Regions from separate parts of the Litorivivens sp. genome, predicted to be linked through region 2. Evidence: riboswitches for the same ligand, from Rfam matches in the RefSeq annotation. Region 2 holds a riboswitch; the other holds the start of a gene.
The links. Region 2 has a riboswitch for cobalamin ahead of AC222A_RS13905 (hypothetical protein). Riboswitches for the same ligand answer to the same signal wherever they lie in the genome.
Positions count from the first base shown of each region.

Region 1: linked by a shared signal. The riboswitch ahead of AC222A_RS06530 (cobaltochelatase subunit CobN) and the one ahead of AC222A_RS13905 (hypothetical protein) in region 2 are both predicted to bind cobalamin.

Region 1 covers NZ_JBVBUV010000014.1:50,656-57,858, forward strand. The annotation lists gene AC222A_RS06520 (TonB-dependent receptor) at 1-1,750, shown strand, start outside; gene traF (conjugal transfer protein TraF) at 1,791-2,981, opposite strand; cobalamin riboswitch at 3,067-3,329, shown strand; gene AC222A_RS06530 (cobaltochelatase subunit CobN) at 3,453-7,203, shown strand, end outside.
Region 2 covers NZ_JBVBUV010000053.1:16,625-23,827, reverse strand. The annotation lists gene AC222A_RS13915 (acetyl-CoA C-acetyltransferase) at 1-582, shown strand, start outside; gene AC222A_RS13910 (3-hydroxyacyl-CoA dehydrogenase NAD-binding domain-containing protein) at 663-2,825, shown strand; cobalamin riboswitch at 2,944-3,162, shown strand; gene AC222A_RS13905 (hypothetical protein) at 3,254-3,820, shown strand; gene AC222A_RS13900 (cobyrinic acid a,c-diamide synthase CobB) at 3,810-5,084, shown strand; gene AC222A_RS13895 (cobalamin-binding protein) at 5,081-5,881, shown strand; gene AC222A_RS13890 (sensor histidine kinase) at 5,911-7,152, opposite strand.

The DNA.
Region 1 (7,203 bases), on a different contig from region 2:
CTGGAAGCAGAGCCTAACGCTGGGAAACTACGATAGGCTGGAAGTGCAGACCGATATCGATTTTCCGGAGATTGTCAGTGGTCTGAGTGCCAAACTGGGCTATGTGTTCAGCGAGCGGGACGGCTGGGTGGAAAACCTGGGTGAGGGGCCGGATTTTGGTGACGAGCGTAAGCAGGGGGCGAGACTGGCGCTGCGCTATGATGCTTCGGACTCCGTCACTGTTGATTATGCCTACGACTATACCGACAACGATATTGGAACTTTTTATTACCAGACTATTGGCGAGCCCGCCGCAGGTTTTGAGCAGGTAACCTGGTCAGAAGATTTTATTGATTCGGTAGAACCTCGGCATCCGATTAAGGAAAGCGGTCTGCGTGTGCGAGGGCACAGCTTGATTGTTGGCTGGGATGTGAATGACGCTATGAATGTGAAATCGCTGTCAGGCTACCGCGACATGAACGAATGGATTTATCAGGATTATGGCGCCAACGCAAATACGGATCGCTTATTTGCCAATGATCCCTTTGTGACAGCGCATCGCCAATTCAGTCAGGAATTTCAGATTACCGGCAGTGCTTTGGATGACCAACTTTCCTATCTGGCCGGTATTTACTATTTCGAAGAATCGGGCTCGGAACATACCACGGACTATATCGCGCTGGCAGCCGAAACGCTGACCGGTCCACTGCCGTTGCCGATATCCAGTTTCGTCGAGCCGGTGGAAGAATCCCTGCAGACACGAACGACCTGGGCAGAGAATGAAGCGTCGGCTATTTTTGGCCAGGTGACTTATAGTCCAGTGCAGCTCGACAGTCGCTGGCACTTCACGGTGGGTATCCGTCAGACTGAGGACACGCGTTATGTGCGCGGAAGCCGTCGCAATGGCTTCTGGGGCGTGGTCTTTGGGGGGGAAGACTTTGATAACGTCGACGCTGAATCCGATTATTCCAATACTAGCCCTGCGTTTACTGTGGCGTGGGATGTCACCGATGATCTCAATGTTTACGCAAAGTACGTCGAAGGCTATCGAACCGGTGGCTACACCGGCCGTGGTGTGAGTTCACAGAGCCTGACCACACCGATTGGCGAAGAGCAGGTAGCCAATACCGAGTTGGGTATCAAATCTGAATGGTTCGACCGACGCCTGCGCGTGAACGCAGCTCTCTTTGATAGTGCTTATGACGACATTCAACTGAGCTTCGCTACCCAGGGTAACCCGGCAGATGTCGTGGTATTCAATGCGGGTAAGGCCTCCATCACAGGATTTGAAACGGATCTCACCTTGCTAGTGACGCACGATCTGATGCTAACGATGAACTATGCAAGATTGGATGCTAATGTTGAAGAGGTCATTAATCCGAACACCGGTGCCAATGAGGCTGAGGGTTATGCGTTGCCCAGTGCACCTGAGTCAAGTTATATGGTTGATTTGACCTATACGCCGTATCTCTGGGGCACGGTATCGCTATTGGCAAATATCAATTACTCCTGGCGCGACAGTCAGTGGCCTGCGGCTAATGCCAGTGTTATCAATGATGCCGAGATTGCGGATTACGGGTTGTTGAACGCAAGGTTGGGCGTGCGAGATATGGCTGCTTTTGGTGGGCTGATGTCGGTCGCCCTGTGGGGTAAAAATCTTACCGACGAGGAATACCAGCTCGACATCATCGGCGCCTTTCCGTGGTCTACTCGGGTTGGTGCATTCGGTGAGCCCGCAAGTTACGGGCTGGATGTTAGCCTGCAATTCTAGTTGCGAGAGGGGGCTGCTCCGCGTAGCCCCATCTTGCTTGTCAGTCGCGTTTCCAGAAGGGGAAGCGTACTTGAATGGATCCGCCTAGCTCTTCCGGGCCGGCATAGATAAGCGCCATATTTACCGCAGCACCACTTTCCCAGTGATAGCCGGCGCCCAGTGACAACGCATCGTTGTCGCGGCCTTCCACAATGGCCGCAATCCCCGCGCTGATATTCCAGCGACGGTTGATTTTGTACTGGCCGCTTAAGCGCACGCGCTGTTCATCGTCGAGCCTACCGAAGCGTCGCTGACTGGGTACCACATCCCAGTCCAATGAGGCCAGCGTGCGCTCTCCTTGCCAGGCTAGCCCCAAGAGCACGCCGGGGTGCTGGCGATAGACATTGCCATTACTCCCCTTGTAGCTTTTGCTGTTAAGTGATTTCACCACGAAGCTGCCATGCCACTGCTTCCAGGCTTTGTACACGCCGATATCCGCATTGAGATGATGTCGTGTTTTCAAAGCGTCGCGGAATTCATCCAGCGTGATTTCTTCATAGTCGTCAATTTCGATCGCCTTTTCGAGTAAGCGTACACCTTGATACTTCAGCGTCACGCCAACGCGTGTATCGTAGAAGTTGGTCAGGGTTTTGGAAAAGTTAACGCCAACATCACTGATGGCAATACCCTGAATAATAATGCGCGACTCAAGGTCGGGTGGGCTCACGACACCCAGTATCGGTGCGGTACGTAAGCGTTGAGCGTCATTCGGATTGTAGTCAAAGGCAGTGGCCAGGCGGCTGACCACGGTTGAAACCAGAGTTGTCTCCACACCGTCTATAGGCAACGCCACAGCGGCTACGTTGCCGCCGGACAGGGTAAACAATTTCCCGTCCATACGTTCGAAGATTGCGATCTGACGTTCAAAATCCGACGGAAACAGCAACCGTTCGTTTGATAACTCCTTGATTCGCTCGCCTTCTTCCTCGGCATCCTCAAAATCGTCTAACAGGCCGTTCTTATCGTTAAAGTAACCGCCTGTAGCTGAATTCAGTGAATAACGATAGCGCTCATTTTTCAGATGCATGGTTGCCGGGTTGGCGATAAACGACGAGGCATCGGTTTGCGAGGCGAGTCCCAACAATTCGGTATCAACAATGGTTTGCTGGGCGTAGAGAGACTGGGCAAACGAAGCGAGTACGATTGCCAGAGACTTTTTGCGCCAGCGCGAGAACAAGTGAAATGTGGCCATTAGGGTTTCAACGTAGTTGGCAAGGGGGGATTCTCGTTCAGTCGGCGATGAATTGAAAGGGTTGACTCAATGAGATCTACCTGTAGTATCTCCGCCAGTTTCAGGTGCCCACGTCGCCGTCGGCGGCACGGGATAATCGGGAAACAGGTGCGCAGATGCTGACTATCAGCTCTGCAAGTCCTGTGCTGCCCCCGCAACGGTAAACAGTTTCAGGCGTTCTGGCGGTTCTCACCTAGAGAGCCGCAGCCACTGTGTCATCACCATTTGGTGAACGGGACATGGGAAGGCGGAGCGCTGGCATGTCATGCAACTGCAAGCCCGGAGACCGGCCGGAAACCAACGAACAGTGGCGGGGTGCCAGAAGGTTCGGATGGTTGTCGCATCTGTCCAATTACCGCATTTCGCCATGCCTTTTTATTTCCTCCCTAGGGTGTGGTTATGCGTGTTTTCTCGATTCGGCCGAGGCTGATTTTGTCAGCCCTTGTTTTGTGGCTGGCCGCCTTGCCTTCCCATGCGGACCAGCACAGCGTTCTCGTGCTTGTCTCTGAGCGTTCGGCGCCGACACTGGTGGCTGGTGCCCATCAGCTAACCACAGGTGCCAGTATTCAAATTCGAACGGTCGAGCAACTGGCAGCACTGACGCAAGCGCAACTGCAGTCATTGATTCTCAACCACCAAAGTCTGGCTTTGGTGGCGGTATTTGGTGATCAGGTCGAACGATTGCTTGCGCTGAGCTATCCGAGGGAGCAATTCCGGCTGGTGATTCACAGTGACCGGCGCCTGCTGCCTCTGCACCGAGACCGGCAGGGGAGTCCCTTTACCGCGCAATCCCTTGATGTCCGGGTTGGTGAAAGAGACGACTTTAGCAATCATCAGCGCCTGAAGGCGCTGCAGCAAGCTAATCCGCTTTTTCGCGACTGGTTGCAAGCTCGTGCGTACTGGGTGAATCGCTCGGTCAGCAATGCGCGGCATCTGCTGCATTTTCTCGCCTCTGCAGGTGAGCAGAGCCCTCGCTTTGAGCCGGTGGCACTGGTGCGCTTTGCCCTGCACACGCAAAGTGAACCGCAGTGGCTGCGCGCTGCCGACCTGGCCGGTACGCTGGATGAGCAACAACCGTTGATCTGGGTGCTGGATCACGATACTGGTGAACTGGCGGGCGAGTGGGAGCTGCACAAGCAATTCTGTTCGGCGGTAAATGCGCAGTGTGTTTCGGTGCTGGCAGCGTGGGGCGAGCCTTCCGTGGATGCGGTGCGTTTGCTCGCCGCCTTGAATATGCGCCATTCCCGGCAGTTGATTGTGAGCCTGCAGGATTTTGTTATTGGCGGTGGTGAGGGCAGGGCAAGGGTCGACAGCTTGCTTGCAGGACTCAATGTGCCGATTCTCAGGGGTATTCGGGTGGCTGAGACCACGGCGCAGGAATACTGGGTGTCTTCGCAGGGCATTCCCGCCCAGAGTGTTCACTATCGGGTCGCCATGCCGGAGTTGCAGGGTGTGAGTCAGCCTCAGGTCGTGGCGCTGGCCTCGCCATCGCAACTGGATGAGCGCACTGGCGCTCGGGTAAGTCGCAGTAAAGTCATAACGTCCTCGGTCGAGCGGCTGGCAAGACGAGCCGAAGGCTGGCTGAATTTGCAGTCTCGGGACAACAACGATAAACGCGTTGCCATTGTGTACTACAACCACCCGCCGGGGCGTCACAATATTGGTGCTGACAATCTCAATGTACCCGAGAGCCTCCTGGAGATATTGCGTTCCCTCAAGGCGGCAGGCTATGACACGGGGGAGTTGCCCGCGAACGAAAATGCTTTGCTGGATGTATTGCAGGCGCGCGGCGTAAACCTGCCCGAAGACCGGGCGGCGTTGTCCGCCATGAGCCAGCAGGTCGCCACGTTGTCCGCAGATAGCTATCAACAATGGTTTGCTCAGCTGCCGTCGACGTTGCAGGCAGAGATGCGCGATGGACCGCTGGCCTATCTGGATGTTCGCCTGCGCAGCGGCTTGCAGCAGGCAATGACCTTGCCCGCCGGTAATCAGCGCCAGCGATATCTGCAGACATTGCAGATCACGTTACACAATGCCACGACTGATATCCACCACGCGCTTGATGGCTTGCGACACCCGGGGCGCGAGCGGGCGTTGCGTCTGCTGGAGCAGCTCACGGCCGGCTATGACCATCTGCTGCAGTCTGCCCTCTCCGGTGAGCGCCTAACCACGGACGACTGGCGCGAGAGTGACAGCCTGTTACAGGCGCTTGTCGCAATGGGTATTGAAGGCATTCGTGGCTGGGGCGCTGTACCGGGCAAGGTTATGGTGTGGGATGACAAACTGCTGGTGCCGGGTGTGCAGTTTGGCAAAGTATTTGTTGGCCCCCAGCCACCGCGTGGTTGGGAGATAAATGAGGAACTGCTCCATGCCAATCTGTCGTTTCCGCCACCACATCAGTACCTGGGGTTCTATCATTACCTCCATCATCATTTTAAAGCCGACGCGCTGATCCATCTGGGTCGACATTCCACCTATGAGTTTCTGCCGCGTCGCAGTATGGGGTTGGGCGAGGATGACTACCCGACCCTGATCGCTGGCGACGTCCCCGGTATCTATCCCTATATTGTCGACGGGGTAGGCGAGGGGATACAGGCCAAGCGGCGCGGACTGGCCGTCATGGTGGATCATCTGACACCACCGCTTGCCGCCACCGAGCTGTATGACGAGCTGCTGGAACTTCGCCAGCTGATTGAGAGTGCCGAGGCCGCCACTGACGCCAGCACCCGAAGCCGTGCGGTGGCTACCTTGCGACAGCGCATCGACGAGCTGGGACTGCGCGACGAACTGATTGCCAGTATGGATGAAGAGCTCACAGTACGCGGTGTCGGCTTTGATGACATTGACGAGGAATTTCTGCTGCATGAGGTGGGCCACTATCTCACCAATATTCAGGAAGACTTTATGCCGCTGGGGCTGCATGTTTTTGGTCGCGCCTGGTCGGAGTCAGCGCTGGACACCATGCTTACCTCCATGGTCGGTGAGCAGGTGCTTGATCAGAAAACGCGACAGCAATGGCGCATTGATCTGGCGCGCTCGCCGGCTGCGGAGATGCAAGCATTGCTCAACGCCCTGAACGGTCGCTATGTCTTGCCCGGCAAGGGCAACGATCCCATTCGCACGCCGGAAGCCCTGCCCACCGGACGCAATTTCTACGCCCTGGATGGCAGCCTGCTGCCGACGCGGGTGGGCTATGCCGTCGGCAGTGAGCTGGCGGTGCAGGCGCTTGGCGATCATCAGCAACAGCTCGACCAGTCCGCCACCGGTGGGAGCAACAAGCAGGGCGTTATTTTGTGGGCGTCGGACACGGTGCGGGATGAAGGGGCGATGATTGCATTTGGCCTGCGACTGCTGGGTGTCAAGCCGGTATGGAACAGCCGTGGCATTCTCAAGTCACTGGAGCGTATTCCACTGGGAGAATACCAACCTCGACGCCTGGATGTGGTGTTCAATACCTCAGGCCTGTTTCGCGACCTTTACGGCGAGCATCTGGTATTGCTCGACAAGGCCACGCTGATGGCGCTGGATGCCAGCGCCGATCTGATTGTGGACCGTTATCCGCTGCTGAGCCCGTTGCTTGAGGCTGCTCTGGCGCCGCTGGACAGTGAGCGACGCGGCGGACGGGACGATCTGGCGCTCAACCAGGTAGCGGCTAACTGGGTAGAAGAGGCGCGACAGCTATTACGCAATACGCCCGACGGTGACCCGAATGCGCTGGGACGTCAGGCCAGCTTAAGGGTGTTCGGTATTGCGCCCGGTGCCTACGGCGCGGGGATTAACCGTTTGGCGGAGCGCTCGTCGGCCTGGCAAGATGCCTCGCAATTGAGCGACGTGTTTATAAAGCGGATGGGGCATGTCTACGGGGCGGATCTGGCGGGCGAATCGGCTCAGGCCCTGTATCGGCAGCAACTGGCGGGGATTTCCCAAACCTGGCTAGGACGTGCCAGCAACCTCTACGGTCTGATGGATAATAATGACGCCTTCGATTATCTGGGCGGACTCAATCTCGCCGTAGAAAGTGTCAGCGGGCGGCGGCCAAGCAGCGCGGTGATCAATCACTCGAGACCGGAACAGGCGACTATCGAATCACTGGAAGCCGCCTTGTTGACGGAATTGCGGGGCCGCTTTCTGAACCCCCAGTGGATTGAGCCGTTGGTCGACGAAGGCTATGCCGGCGCGCGCA
Region 2 (7,203 bases):
CGCCCTGATACTTCCATGGAAGGTCTGGCCAAGCTCAAGCCGTCGTTCCAGATGTTCAATGATTTCGGCCACGGCGGTGTTGCCAAGCTGAAATACCCACAGCTGGAGAATATCAACTGCATTCATACGCCAGGTAACTCGTCTGGCATCGTAGATGGTGCCGGCCTGGTGCTGATAGGCAATGAACAGGCGGGCAAAGCGCAGGGCCTCACGCCGCGAGCGCGCATTGTTTCCTGCGCGCTGGTGGGTACCGAGCCGACCATCATGTTGTCGGGTCCCGCGCCGGCAACTGAAAAAGCCTTGAAGAAGGCTGGACTGACGGTAGATGACATCGACCTGTTTGAATTGAATGAAGCATTTGCTTCTGTGGTGCTGCGCTATCAGAAAGTGCTCGGCATTCCCGATGAAAAAATTAACGTGAACGGTGGCGCGATTGCCATGGGGCACCCGATTGGCGCGACCGGCGCAATGATTCTTGGCACGCTGCTGGACGAACTGGAGCGCCGTGATCTCAAACGAGGGGTCTGCACTCTGTGTGCCGGCGGTGGCATCGGTATCGCAACAATCATCGAGCGCGTTTAACTAAGTTTTTGTGGGGGCGGGTCCTACTCGCGAACATTCGCCTTAAAGGCCGGCTCCTGCACGAAAGAGAGATTGAAACAATGGGATATATTCGTTTAGAAAAAGACAGTGATGGCATTGTCGAGCTGATTTTCGACCAGCCGGGTAAAACCGTAAATACCATGGGTATGGAATATGATGAAGCCATGCGTGCTGCGGTTACTGAATTACAGGGCATGGTCGCCCAGGGCGGTGTGACTGGTATTTATGTTCGCAGTGGCAAGCCCGGCCAGTTCTTTGCCGGTGGTGACATCAAAGAAATGCTGGAAATGGACCTTAATCCCAGCGAAGAGAAGAAAGCCGAAATGTACCAGGGCATCATGGCAACCAAGGCGCCCCTGCGTACGCTTGAAACCCTGGGTGTTCCAGTTGCGGTGGGTATCAACGGTCCATCGCTCGGTGGCGGCTTTGAAATTTCAATGGCGTGCCATTATCGCGTGGCGGTAAAAGGAGTGCAGGTCGGTTTGCCAGAGGCGATGATCGGTCTTATGCCAGGCGCCGGTGGCGTTGTGCGTATGACCTACATGGTCGGCATGCAGGAAGCCATTGGTTTGATCAGTCAGGGCAAGCGCCTGACAACTGAAAAAGCGCAGGCCAAGGGACTTATTGACGAGCTGGTTGATTCCGAAGAAGAACTGGCAGCAAAAGCCAAAGCCTGGATCAAAGCCAATCCGGAGGCGAAGCAGCCCTGGGACAGTGAAGGCTACAAAATGCCGGGCGGCGGTCCAACCGATGAGGCCAACCAGGGGCTTACCTTTTTTGGCCCGTCCAATGTGATGGTACAAACCAAAAACCTGATGCCGGCGCAGAATGCCATTTTCGCTTGCGTTGTGGATTGTGCGCGTGTCGATTTCGATACAGCGCAGAAAATCGAAGGCCGTTACTTCCTGCATCTGCTGCTGAATCAGGTGTCGCGCAACATGATGACGGCGTTCTTCGTGCAAATGGAAGCGTTGAACAAAGGAGCCAGTCGCCCGAGCGGTGTCGAAAAAACCAGTGTTAAAAAGCTGGGAATTCTTGGTGCCGGGCAGATGGGAGCGGGGATTGCTACCGTGGCTGCGCAGAAAGGTATTGAGGTTGTATTGAAAGATATCAGCCTGGCCAATGCTGAAAAAGGCAAGGCCTATGCCGAGAACTTCTACAACAAGCGCATTGAGAAGAAACGCCTGACTGAAGAAGTGAAGAATGAATGCCTTGCTCGCATCAAGGCGACTGAAGACTACGCCGACATGGCGGATTGCGATCTGGTGATTGAAGCCGTGTTCGAGGATCGTAAGATCAAGGCGGCGGTTACCAAAGACACTGAAGCCGTCCTGAAAGCTGACGGTGTGTTTGCATCCAATACGTCTGCGTTGCCGATTACTGAATTGGCTGCAGCCTCGGTGCGTCCGGAAAACTTTATCGGTATGCATTTCTTCTCACCCGCCGAGAAAATGCCGCTGGTAGAAATCATTCGCGGCGAGAAAACGTCTGACGAAACACTGGCTCGCGCTTTTGATCTTGCCCAGCAACTGGGTAAAACGCCAATTGTGGTTAACGATGCCCCCGGCTTTTTTACCACGCGTGTTATCGGCAAGACCGTATCGCAAGGTGCCATCATGCTCGAAGAAGGCATCAACCCTGTGCTGATCGAATCGGCCGCTCGTGACAATGGTTCACCCATTGGTCCGCTGGGTGCGATTGATGAGATCAGTCAGGAAACCGCCTGGAAAAATGGTCAGCAAGCGAAAGCCGATGCCGAAGCTCAGGGGCAGAAATGGGAAGACAACGCCGCATCGCGTGTGCTGGATCGTATGGTCAACGAGTTTGGCCGCAAAGGTAAGGTGCACGGTGCGGGCTATTATGAGTATCCACAGGGTGGCCAGAAACACATGTGGCCAGGCCTGAAAGACGCCTTTGCGCCAAATGGCTATACCGAGATTCCATACGAGGATATCAAGGACCGTCTGATGTACTCCCAGTGTCTGGAAGCGGTTCGCGCCATGGAAGAGGGTGTGATTGAAAACGTCGGTGACGGCAATATCGGATCCATTATGGGTATCGGTTTTCCCGCGCAAACCGGCGGTGTTTTCCAGGCGATCAATGCGATTGGTCTGCAACAGTTTGTGGAGCGCGCTGAGTACCTACACCAGCAGTACGGTGAAGACTTTGCGGTACCCCAGCTGCTCAGAGACCGTGCGGCTAAGAACGAGCTGTTTCTGTAGATAGCCCCTTTCCCTGCCCTCCCTCCAAGGGGGCAGGACACCTTCTATAAAGATTTGGTGCGCGCATTCTTCCGCAGGTTGAGTGCGCTGCTTGACCTCCCCGCTGTCACTCTATACATTCACCGCCTTCGCTACAGGTCACCCATGGTTCTTGCTTTGAGAGCTGGGTGTTAAACGGGAAGTCGGTGCGCATGCGCAAAGCCGACACTGCCCCCGCAACGGTAAGTGAGTATCGCTGAACAAGGGCCACTGCGAGTCATCGCGGGAAGGCGTTCAGCCAGTTGTCATTACGATAACCCTCACAAGTCCGGAGACCGGCCTGCAGCGAGCCGCGATGACGTTGCGGAGGGCAACGGGCGGGGTAGGACTATGTCTTTTACCCAACTTCCTCCTGCGTCATCTCTTGCAATCCTGTTGGAGATGATAAAATGCAGAATGTTTTGACTCACTTGAATCGCAGTGCCATTGGCCTACTGCTCGGGCTGCTGATTATGCTCAGTCGCCCTTATCCACTCAGCGGTATTATCCATCTTGCCGATGTTACTCATGCCGCGTTGTTTATCGGCGGTTTTATTGGCCTTGGGTATCGCTGGTTTGGCGGCTTTGTCGCGCTGGCCGTCACGCTGGATATGTTGTCCATTGCCAGCGGAACCGATCCTTTCTGTCTCAGCCCTGCCTACGGTTTTCTTCTGCCGGCTTTTGCGGTGATCTGGTATGCCGGAGCTGCGTGCGGCAACGCGCCGGTCAAAGTCCAATTGCCGTTGGGGCTGGCGGGCTTTTCGCTGGCACAGGTAACAGCGTTTTTTATCAGCTCAGGAAGCTTCTATTTTTTGTCGGGCAAGTTTGTCGATCCGACACTAACGGAGATGCTCGCGCGAACTGAACGCTATTTACCGGGCTATTTCAGCAGCAGCTTTATCTATGTTGCGCTGTTTCTGACCTTGGCTGCGGCATTCGCCTTGATTAACCGGAGGCAGGGTGTACATGAACACTAAATTGATGATTCTCGCCTCTCCCGGTAGCAATCATGGGAAAACTCTGCTTAGTGCCGGGTTTGCCAAAGCTCTGCTGGATCGCGGTGACCGCGTGACGCTTTTCAAAATGGGACCAGACTATCTCGATCCGCGCTTTCTGCAGAAAGCCACTGGTCTGGAAGTGCGCCAGCTCGATTACTGGATGCTCGGCGGTGATGGCATTGCCGCTGAGCTGACTCGTGCGGCTGCGGTGTCTGATGTGATTTTGGTGGAAGGGGTTATGGGGCTGTTTGATGGCAGTTTTCCCGTGGCGCAACTGGCGGCAGAGTACGCCATTCCAGTAACACTCACGATAGACGCAGCGGCGATGGCTCAGACCTTTGGTGCGCTGGTGCATGGTTTGGCGACCTATGATGAGCGGGTCAAGGTCAGCGCGGTTCTCGCTAACCGCGTGGGCAGTGACCGTCACGGTGAGATGCTGGAAGAGAGTGTGCGGGCGCCGGTCAAATACCTGGGATGGCTGCCGCGGGATGAACGCCTGCAGGTGGAGGAGCGCCATCTGGGAATCAGCAGTAGCGAAGAGCAGGCACAGCAGTGCGCGCGACTGGTGGCCGAGGTGGTAGCTCCCATGCTCGACGCACTGGAGTGGGGTGAATTGCCGCAGCGTGAACTCGCACAGGTGCAAACTGACGTGCCTAGGCTCAGCGGCAAGCGCATTGCTGTAGCGCGCGATGAAGCCTTCTATTTTCTGTATCACGCCAATACAGATTTTCTGCAGGAGCAGGGCGCCGAACTGGTTTATTTCTCACCGCTGCACGATAGGCAGTTGCCGCCCTGCGACGCACTTTATCTACCCGGCGGTTACCCCGAGCTGCATCTATCGGCATTGACTGTGAATACGACAATGGCGGAACAAGTGCGTGATCACATCCTGGCCGACAAGCCCTGTGTGGCCGAATGCGGCGGTATGTTGTATCTGCAGCAATCTCTTGAGTATGCGCAACACAAGACCAGTCTGATTGGGTTGTTGCCGGGCAATGCGGTGGTCGGAGATCGACTGGCGGCGCTGGGCTATCAGGAATTACCTGACGGCAAACTAAAGGGGCATACGTTTCATTATGCTCGCATTGATGATGCCGTTACCGACGAGCGTACCCGCTACCACGACGGCCGGGATGGGGAGTTTATCTGGCGTCGCAACCGACTGGTTGCGTCGTTTGTGCACTGGTATTTCCGGTCTGACCCGGAAACCGTGTGCAACTGGTTTTCCGGAGGCGCTGAATGAGTTTATGGCCGCAGCGTATCGTCTGCCTGACAGAGGAAACGACGGAAGCGCTTTATCTGATGGGCGAACAGCATCGCATAGTGGGTATTTCGGGTTTTACGGTTCGGCCTCCCGAGGCGAGGAAGGAAAAGCTCAAAGTGTCTGCGTTTACCAGCGCCAAAGAAAGCAAAATTTTGGAGCTAAAGCCGGATCTTGTCTTGGGTTTTTCCGATATGCAGGCCGATATTGCAGCAGACTTGGTGCGCGCTGGCCTGCAGGTTCATATTTTTAACCAGCGCCGTGTGGCCGGTATTTTTGAGATGTTGCATACCCTAGGGCGATTACTGGGGGTTGAGCGCAAAGCTGAAAAACTGTGCGAGGGATTTAACGACAATCTTGAGCGGGCGCGGCGTTTGGCCAACTCCCTGCAGCGGCGTCCCCGTGTCTATTTCGAAGAATGGCCCGATCCCATGATTTCCGGCATCGGTTGGGTCTCAGATCTGATTGAGTTGGCAGGCGGTGACGATTGTTTTGCTGAACTTGCAGCCTGCCCGGACGCCAAGAGCCGGATTATTGCTGATCCGCTCGAGGTTGTGCGGCGTGAGCCTGATATCATTCTTGCGTCCTGGTGTGGCCGTAAAGTACGACCGGAGCAGATAGCCGCCCGTGATGGCTGGGGCGATATACCGGCGGTCCGCCACGGGCAGATTCATGAAATAAAATCGCCAATTATTTTGCAGCCTGGCCCGGCGGCACTGAGCGATGGCGTCGCGGCGCTGAGCCGGGTAATAGCCGACTGGAACCAGAGTCAGGGGTGAGCGTTTATCGGCAATACCGTGCACAGCATCTAGAGGGTGGGCGCGCTGTCCTGTCGCAAGTCGGGTGAGGGTTTTACGGCGTCGTCGAAACTGATTGGTAGACTCAGTGTTATCCGTGTGCCGTCGTGCGTTCCAGAATCGGCGTGAATCGTGCCTTCGTGCAAATCAACAATGCGCTTGCACAGTGCCAGACCTATGCCACTGCCGGGCGTTTCTTTGTCATTGCACGCCCGACGAAAGGGCAAGAATATTTCTTCGGTTTTTTCCTCTGGAATGCCCCGTCCATTATCACTGATCGTCAGTACACACTGTGTCTCGGTTGGGCGAATCTCAATGCTGATAGTCAGCGGTCGTTCGGGTTCGCGGTATTTGTCGGCATTGTCCAGCAGGTTGCTCACAACCAGGCTGATCGCGTGAAAATCAGCGATAACCCTGCAATGACCCGACAGCGAAATGTCCGTATCGGGGTCTGTAGCACGGTTGCGAAAGTTCTCGATTGCATTGCTGACGAGTTCGCTCATGTCATAGGTTTTCAGGGTCAGGCTGTCTTTACCCAGATGAGATAGCGACAACAGCTGCTCGAGAATCGTTAGCAGATTTGCACTGCCAGTCTGCAAGGCTTCGGCCAACTCTCTGGTCGTTGGGCTCGCTTCTGAGGGGAGCTCGCTGGCCAGTAGCTCGCTCAGCATGTGAAGGTTGCGTGCAGGGCCGCGAATGTCGTGGGCGACGGCGTGGCTGAAGAGCTCAATGTCGGCCAATACGTGACGAAGGTGGTTGTTGCTGCTTTCCAGCGCACTGTATGCCTGATAGCTTTCTAACGCCATATGCACCACAGCGCGCAAACGCTGAGCGGTCATTTGGGTTTTTGGTTCGTAATAATTGATCCCGTAGGTTTCAGCTATTTCTGTCTCTTGCATGGTGCCGGGTTGCCCGGTTCGCACGATGATACGTGTGTGAGGGTTGCTGTATTGATGCCGCACGTAGGCTGCAACTTCAAGCCCATCAGTATCTTTGGCCATCACAATGTCGAGCAGCAGAAGGGCTATATCGGGGTTGGAATTAAGATGGTTTATGGCTTCCTGGGCAGAGTGGGCATGCAGGAGTGTAAGGCGGTGCCCGAGCACAAACTCGTCTTCCAGTACCATGTTGGTTACTGAATGGATGTCGGGTTCGTCATCCACGACCAGCACAAACCAGGTTGGCGCTTCTTGCCGTGCGATTGGTGTTGTCGGTGCCAATCGCATACTGTCGGAACGGTTGTCTATTGGCATCTGCTGCTCTTGAGGTCTTTGATGTCAAAACCTCAGGTGTTTGCCCAAAGC